Linked DNA regions of Rhodobium gokarnense. The protein of the gene in region 2 interacts with the protein of the main gene of each other region in a pairwise test. Links are inferred from orthologs where the notes say so. Each region holds a gene or a part of one and is shown on either strand. Other genes may lie near its edges.

Region 1 (2,972 bases), on a different replicon or contig from region 2:
CGTGAGGGGGTGGGTGGCCCCCAAACGATAAGCACTAGCATCAAGGTCAGCGCATGCGGTTCTGACTGGCGCCCGCACCCCACTCCGCGTCATTGCCGGGCTTGACCCGGCAATCCATGAGGCCTTTCAAAACAATCAGTTGGCAGCTTTTTCGCTCGGCTGACAACACGGTCCGGCCCAGCAGACCGGGAACGCCTGCTGGCCTATTGAAGCGACAATACCTATAGGATAGGCAACATGGATCACCGGGTCTGGGCCCGGTGATGATGCCGAGTGTGTGGGTGTCGGATGCGGTTGGTCGCGGGCGCTTGCCTTGGTCGACCTCCGCGTCATGAAGACGGACGGACGGAACGCCGGGAAACGGTCGCGGGGCGCCGGGCCAACGAGGAGAGAATCGCGTGGCGGACGGGTCGCAAAAGAAGCCGGTTGAAGAGCTCACCGAAGAAGAGGCCGCCGCGGAGCTCGCCCGGCTTGCCGAGGAGATCGCCGGCCACGACCGCCGCTACTATCTGGACGACCAGCCCTCGGTCAGCGATGCGGACTACGACGCGCTGCGCCGCCGCAACCAGGCGATCGAGGAAGCCTTTCCGGAACTGAAGCGCGAGGATTCGCCGACCGAGCGGGTCGGCGCGGCGCCGACGGGGGCGTTTTCCAAGGTCCGGCACGCGGTGCCGATGCTCTCCCTCGACAATGCCTTTTACGACGAGGACGTCGCCGATTTCGCCGCCCGCGTGCGCCGGTTCCTGGGGCTTTCCGCCGACGAGGAGCTTGCCTTCACCGCCGAGCCGAAGATCGACGGCCTGTCGCTGACGCTACGCTACGAGAACCGCAAGCTGGTGGTGGCCGCGACCCGCGGCGACGGCACGGAGGGCGAGAACGTCACCGCCAACGCGCGGACCATCGACGACATCCCGGTGACGCTGCCTGAACGCGCGCCTGAACTCGTGGAGGTGCGCGGCGAGGTCTATATGACCCACCAGGCGTTCGAGGAGCTCAATGCGCGCCAGGAGGCGGCCGGCAAGCAGACCTACGTCAATCCGCGCAACACGGCGGCCGGGTCCCTGCGCCAGCTCGATGCGTCTGTCACCGCCGAACGGCCCTTGAAATTCTTCGCCTATGCCTGGGGCGAGATGAGCGAATTGCCGGCCGACACGCAGTATGAGGTGGTCTCCGCCTTTGGCGATTGGGGTTTTTCGGTCAATCCGGCGATGCGGCTCTGCCGGACCATCGAGGAGATGCTCCAGACCTATCGCGAGATCGAGGAGGGCCGGGCGAGGCTCGACTACGACATCGACGGCGTCGTCTACAAGGTCGACCGGCTCGACCTGCAGCGCCGGCTCGGCTTCGTCTCGCGCTCGCCGCGCTGGGCCATCGCCCATAAGTTTCCGGCGGAGCGGGCGACGACCGTCGTCAACGCCATCGAGATCAATGTGGGGCGCACCGGCACGCTGACGCCGGTGGCGAAACTGCAGCCGGTGACGGTCGGCGGCGTCGTCGTTGCCAACGCGACGCTGCACAACGAGGACTATATCGCCGGCATCGGCGGCAAGGGTGAGGTGATCCGCGACGGCAAGGACATCCGCGTCGGCGACACCGTCACCGTGCAGCGGGCCGGCGACGTCATCCCGCAGATCGTCGATGTCGACCTCGACAAGCGGCCGGAGGACTCGGCTCCTTACGAGTTCCCGACGACCTGTCCGGTCTGCGGCTCCCATGCCGTGCGCGAGGTGGCGGAAAAGACCGGTCGGATCGATGCGCGGCGGCGCTGCACCGGCGCGTTAATCTGCCCGGCCCAGGCGATGGAGCGGCTGAAGCATTTCGTCGCCCGCGATGCCTTCGACATTGAGGGGCTCGGCGCCAAGCAGGTGGAGACTTTTTATCAGGACGGGCTGATCAAGCAGCCGGCCGACATCTTCCGGCTTCGGGACGAGGACGCCAAATCCCTCAAGAAGCTGAAGGACCGCGAGGGCTGGGGGCCGAAGTCGGTGGACAATCTCTTTGCCGCCATCGACGAGCGGCGCTCCATCGACCTCTACCGCTTCATCTATGGCCTCGGCATCCGCCATGTGGGCGAGACGACGGCAAAACTGCTCGCGCGCTCCTATGGGAGCTTTGCCGCCTTCCGCGAGGCGATGGAAGCGGCGACGGACCGGGAAAACGAGGCCTGGGCCGACCTCAACAACATCGACGGCATCGGCGAGGTGGTGGCCGACGCCATCGTCGAGTTCTTCGCCGAGGAGCACAATCGCGAGGCGATCGACGCGCTGCTTGCCGAGGTGACGCCCCAGGAGGCCGAGACGATCGCGGCGGACGGCTCGCCCGTTGCCGGCAAGACGGTGGTCTTTACCGGTTCCCTGGAGCGCATGACCCGCGACGAGGCCAAGGCCATGGCCGAGCGCTTCGGCGCCAAGGTCTCCGGCTCGGTGTCGAAGAAGACCGATCTCCTCGTTGCCGGTCCGGGCGCGGGCTCGAAGCTGACCAAGGCCAAGGACCTCGGCGTGGAGGTCATCGACGAGGACGGCTGGTTCGATCTGGTGGGGGCTTAAGAGGTGCTTTCGTGGGATTGAGTATCCGTCATCGCGAGGAGCCGTAGGCGACGCGGCGATCCAATGCCGCTTGCTCGGAGTGCGCGGCTTTCTGGATTGCCGCGTTCGCTTCGCTCACTCGCAATGACGTATTTCGGATAATATTGCTTGTGCGTTTGGCGCCCTAAAGCCGCCTGACAAGATAGCGCACGGTCTTGCCGCGGTTGGAGAGATGTGCCTGCCCCGCCTCCTCGAAGCCCAGTTTCGCGTGGAAGGCGGCGGAGCCGGGATTCGGCGGTTCGAGATTGACCTCACAGCCGATCACGGTGCGATCTGCGGTGCGCGCTCTTCGAAAGAGTTCCTCATACATCTGGCGGCCGAGGGCCCGGCCCTTCTGCCCGGCGGAAACGACGATCCGGTCGACATAGACGAAGCGCGGAAACCGGT
Region 2 (5,243 bases):
CGGGCGTAGAGGCAGAGTTTTGCCAGTTCACCGCGCGAGGCGAGGCGGTCGGCGCCGATCAGCGCATGGAGGGCCTGCCGGGCGTCGCGGTCGATCTCAAGGCCGGCCGCATTCGCCTCCTCGTCCATCAGGCGGTCGAGGTCGGCGGCGGCATCGGCGTAGCAGGCGATCGCCACGGCTTTCGAATCGGCTTCGAAACGACGCCGTAACCCCGTGCCTTTTTTAAGGTCTCCAGCCTCGATGACGACGAGGGAATCGGTCGGCGGTTCGGCGATGAGCGGCTCGACGGCGGGGACGATGTTCTGGGTGCCGGCGTTGCGCACCCAGACCGTGCGGCGATCGCCGAACATGGCGATCTGCAGCGCCTCGTCGGCAAGCCGGCTCGGATCGGAGGCGATTTCCGAGGCATCGAGGGTGACGAGGGCGAAGGGGTCTTCGGAGCCGGCGGTCGCCGTCTTCACCAGGGCCTTGCAGCGCTCGTTGACGAGGCCGGTGTCGGGCCCGAAGACGAGGACGAGCGCAAGGTCGGCGGGCGGGGACTTCAGGAACCGGTCGATGTCGCGGCCCTTGATCAAGGCCATGGCGGGCTCCCGGGGTCGGGCATCGGGTCAGCCGGCGGTGGCGAAATGGGCGGCGATGCGGGTGCGGATGTCGTCGGAAATCACCTTGACCGCCCGGTCTTCCGCGTCGCGCTTGGCGCGCAGATTGGCAAAGCGCTGGGTGGAGAAGTCGTAGGACGCGCTGGCAAAGCTCGATCCGGACAGCACCGTGGTTCCGGTGGCGATCTCGGTGAGAACGAAGGACGCGCGCACGAGAATGAAATAGGCGGCCGGAACGTCGGCGAGCTTTTCAACGCCGACGGCCGATTCATGTTCGGACAGCACGATCCTGAGGCTGTAGCGGTCCTCCGCCGCGGCGCTGCCGCCGCCGGTAAAGGCGAAAATCAGCTCGTTGCGCAGTTCCTGGCCGACGCGGGTGGTCGCCGGCTCGATGCGGATCGCCCGGGTGTCGTCGCGGACCGTGCCGCCGGACGGCAGCGTGCCGTAGAGCGGGGTGACCTGGCAGCCGGCAAGGCCGAAGCCTGCCGCAGCAAGCATGCCGAGAACCAGGGTCCGGCGTGTCGGCTCCCGTCGATGAGACATATCAGGCGACCACGTTCACGATGCGTTGCGGGACGACAATGATGCGGCGCGGCGGCTTGCCCTGCAAGGCCTTCTGCACGGCGTCGATCTCAAGGGCGGCGGATTCGATCTCGGCGTTGGCCGCATCCCGGGCGACGGTGACCTCGCCGCGCCGCTTGCCGTTGACCTGGACCGGCAGGACGATGGTATCCTCGGCGAGAAGGTCCTTCTCGACCGCCGGCCACTCGGCCGAGGCGAGCAGCGTCTCCTGGCCGAGGGCCTTCCAGCATTCCTCGGCCAGATGCGGCGTCATCGGTGCCATCATCCGGATCATCATTTCCGCGGCCTCGCGGAGGGCGAAGGCGGTGTCGTGCGACGGGTCCCTGGCGGCCGCCAGGGCCTTGCCGAGGCCGTTGCCGAGCTCGTAGAGGCGGGCGACGGCGCGGTTGAAGGCGAGCTGCTCGATGTCGCTCTCAACGGCGGCAAGGGTCTTGTGGGCGAGCTTGCGGACCTCCAGCGCCGGGGCGGAGAACTCCGCCGGGCGTGTCGCCGGCACGTCCTTCAGCTCGGCGACTTCCGAGGCGATGCGCCAGACGCGCTGGACGAAGCGGTGAGCCCCTTCCGCGCCGGCATCGGTCCACTGGATGTCGCGGTCCGGCGGGGTGTCGGAGAGCATGAACCAGCGGGCGGTGTCGGCGCCGTAGGTCTGCAGGATGTCGGTGGGGTCGACGGTGTTCTTCTTCGACTTCGACATCTTCTCCACCGGGCCGATCTCGACCGGGGCGCCGCCCTCCAGCATTTCCGCGCGGCGCGTGCCGCCGTCCTCAAAGATACGGATATCGGCCGGGTTGACCCAGTCGCCGCCCTTTGAGCGGTAGGTCTCATGGGTGACCATGCCTTGGGTGAAGAGGCCGCCGAAGGGCTCCTTCAGGTCCAGATGGCCCGTCGCCTTCATGGCCCGGGTGAAGAAGCGCGAATAGAGCAGGTGCAGGATGGCGTGCTCGATGCCGCCGATATACTGGTCGACGGGCAGCCAGGCGTCGGCGACCTTCGGATCGGTCGGCGCGTCGTTCTTGGGGTCGGTGAAGCGGGCGAAATACCAGGACGAATCGACGAAGGTGTCCATGGTGTCCGTCTCGCGCCGGGCCGGCTTGCCGCATTGCGGGCACGGCACGTCCTTCCAGGTCGGATGGCGATCGAGCGGGTTGCCGGGGGTGTCGAAGGAAACGTCCTCGGGCAGCTTCACCGGCAGGTCGGCCTCGGGCACCGGCACGGTGCCGCAGGCCTCGCAATGGATCACCGGGATCGGGCAGCCCCAATAGCGCTGACGGGAAATGCCCCAGTCGCGCAGGCGGAAATTGACCTTGCGGGTCGCCTGCGGCGCGCCGTCGATGGTGACGGCTTCCAGGCGGCTTGCGACCTCCTCCTTGGCGTCCGGGATCGACAGGCCGTCGAGGAATTCGGAATTGATCAGCCGGCCGTCGTCGACGAAGGCCTCGTCGCCGACCTCAAAGCTTGCCGCATCGGCATCGGAAGGGGCGACGACGGGCGTCACCGGCAGGCCGTAGGCACGGGCGAAGTCGAGGTCGCGCTGGTCGTGGGCCGGACAGCCGAAGATGGCGCCGGTGCCGTAGTCCATGAGGATGAAGTTGGCGATATAGACCGGCAGGGTCTTTTCCGGATCGAACGGGTGCTTGACCCTGAGCCCGGTGTCGATGCCCTTCTTTTCCGCCGTTTCGATGGCGACGACGCTGGTGCCCATGCGCCGGCATTCCTCGGCAAACGCCGCAATTTCCGGGTTGGTCTCGGCGAGCGCCTTCGCCACCGGATGCTCCGACGACAGCGCCATGAAGCTCGCGCCGAACAGCGTGTCCGGCCGCGTGGTGAAGACTTCCAGCGTGGCATCGCCCGAGGGCGGCGTGTCGGTGAATTCGAAGCGGACGTGCAGCCCTTCCGAACGGCCGATCCAGTTCGCCTGCATCAGGCGCACCTTGTCCGGCCAGCGGTCGAGGGTGCCGAGCGCTTCCAGAAGGTCCTCGGAAAAGTCGGTGATCTTGAAGAACCACTGGGTCAGGTCGCGCTGTTCGACGAGGGCGCCGGAGCGCCAGCCGCGACCGTCGATGACCTGCTCGTTGGCGAGCACGGTGTGGTCGACCGGGTCCCAGTTGACCTTCGACTTGCGGCGGTAGGCAAGGCCGGCCTTCAAAAAGTCCAGGAACAGCTTCTGCTGGCGGTGGTAATAGTCGACGTCGCAGGTGGCGAATTCGCGGGCCCAGTCGAGCGACAGGCCCATCGACTTCAACTGCGCGCGCATCGCCGCGATGTTGGCGTAGGTCCACTCCTTGGGGTGGACCTTGTTCTGCATGGCCGCGTTTTCCGCCGGCATGCCGAAGGCGTCCCAGCCCATCGGATGCAGCACGTTGAAGCCCCTGGCGCGCTTGTAGCGGGCGACCACGTCGCCCATGGTGTAGTTGCGCACGTGGCCCATATGGATGCGCCCGGACGGATAGGGGAACATCTCCAGGACGTAGTATTTCGGGCGCGGGTCGTCATTGTCGGTGCGAAAGACGCCCGCCTCGTCCCAGATCTTCTGCCATTTCGGTTCCGCCTCGCGGGCGTTGTATCGCGCGCTCGCCATCGTGCTGTCTGTGTCTTTCGGAGTGTGAGGGACGTTCGGTGGCGCGACCTTCACCAGAAACCGGGTCACCGGTCAATGGCTTGGGCCGATCAACGCGCCCTTTTTGGCCATTTCCCCGAGGGCCTGTGGTGCAAGCGCGACGGTGCGGTCGAGCCGGGCGGAGGTCCGCCGCCACGATCGCAAGTCGGTTTACTGCGTTGTCTTCGGTCGCGGGCCGGTGCGCCGGACTGCGACGACTTGACCCTTTCGCGTTCTCTGCGCCTAATACCGCACGGGACGGGGCGTCGAGCGGGCATCAAGGCCGCCAGGGAGGAATTCATCGTGGAGCTTTCCCGACGGGACTTCATTGCCGGTGCGGCCGCGCTCGCTGCGGTCGGCACCAGTGGTACAGCTCATGCCTCTGCGGCCGCCTATTACGGCGCGCCGGTCACCGACAACGGCATCACCTTCCGCTCGACGAACTTCAAGAAGATCGACAAGCGCTGGCAGCGGCAGATGGTGAAATACCTCAGCTCGGAAAAGCCCGGCACCGTCGTCGTCGATACCAAGCACCATTTCCTCTACGTCATCTGGGAGAACCAGACGGCGCTGCGCTACGGCGTCGGCGTCGGCCGCGAGGGCTTCAAGTGGTACGGGCGGGCGCGCATCGATCGCAAGGCGATCTGGCCGCGCTGGGTGCCGCCGCCGGAAATGCGCAAGCGCCAGCCGAACCTGCCGACGGCCGTCGAAGGGGGCGCCCGCAATCCGCTCGGGCCGCGCGCGCTCTATCTCTATCGCAACGGCGGCGACCTCGGCTACCGGCTACACGGGACGACCGAGCCCTGGACGATCGGCGGCGACGTCTCGTCCGGCTGCATCCGCATGTTCAACGAGGACGTCATCGACCTCTACCAGCGCTGCCCGATCGGCACGGAGGTGCTGGTGCTGAAGCATATCGCCGAGCACAAGGGTTAAATCCCCGGGGGGAGTTCCAGATGAGCATGTTCACGGGGGCTGGCGGCCGGCGGATCGGCCTTTCGGTACTGGTGGTTGCCGCGGCATTGGCGCTCGGCGCCTGCGCAGGCGGTCTTTCGTCCGTCGCAACGCCCGACAAGACCAACGCGCCGGCGCCCGGCTTTGAAAACATGCGGACCGGCAGCGAAGAGGACTTCATGCTGAATGTCGGCCGGCGAACCTATTTCAAGGCCGGCTCGGCGGAGCTCGACGACACCGCGAAGGTGACCCTCGACAAGCAGGCGGTCTGGCTGAACGAGCACACCCACTGGAAGATCAAGGTGCAGGGCTTTGCCGACGACCCGGGCTCTGACGCGGCCAACAAGGCGCTGTCGGAAAAGCGGGCGGCGAACGTGCGCGACTACCTCGCGGCCAGGGGCGTCGACGCCAAGCGCATGTGGATCAAGGGCTACGGCAAGGAGCGCATCGTGCGCGACTGCGCCGACCTCGTCTGCAAATCCCAGAACCGGCGCGCGATCACCAATCTGCGT

Evidence for each region. The genes of interacting proteins can lie anywhere in the genome.
Region 1: the proteins of leuS (region 2) and ligA interact in binary tests that used the Escherichia coli proteins (3 or more experiments, as listed by UniProt). The link is inferred for Rhodobium gokarnense from one-to-one orthologs.

Annotation. Positions count from the first base shown.
Region 1 is NZ_JAOQNS010000003.1:320,012-322,983, reverse strand. It holds ligA (NAD-dependent DNA ligase LigA), read left to right. Parts: upstream 1-398; coding sequence 399-2,546; downstream 2,547-2,972. Other genes in the region: M2319_RS06730 (GNAT family N-acetyltransferase), read right to left, coding at 2,710-2,972; recN (DNA repair protein RecN), read left to right, coding at 1-5. UniProt on the Escherichia coli protein: DNA ligase that catalyzes the formation of phosphodiester linkages between 5'-phosphoryl and 3'-hydroxyl groups in double-stranded DNA using NAD as a coenzyme and as the energy source for the reaction.
Region 2 is NZ_JAOQNS010000008.1:143,126-148,368, reverse strand. What follows is about bases 944-4,077. They hold leuS (leucine--tRNA ligase), read right to left. Parts: upstream 3,760-4,077; coding sequence 1,144-3,759; downstream 944-1,143. Other genes in these bases: lptE (LPS assembly lipoprotein LptE), read right to left, coding at 944-1,097. In the rest of the region: holA (DNA polymerase III subunit delta), read right to left, coding at 1-581; more of lptE, read right to left, coding at 609-943; M2319_RS14930 (L,D-transpeptidase), read left to right, coding at 4,081-4,713; M2319_RS14925 (OmpA family protein), read left to right, coding at 4,734-5,243.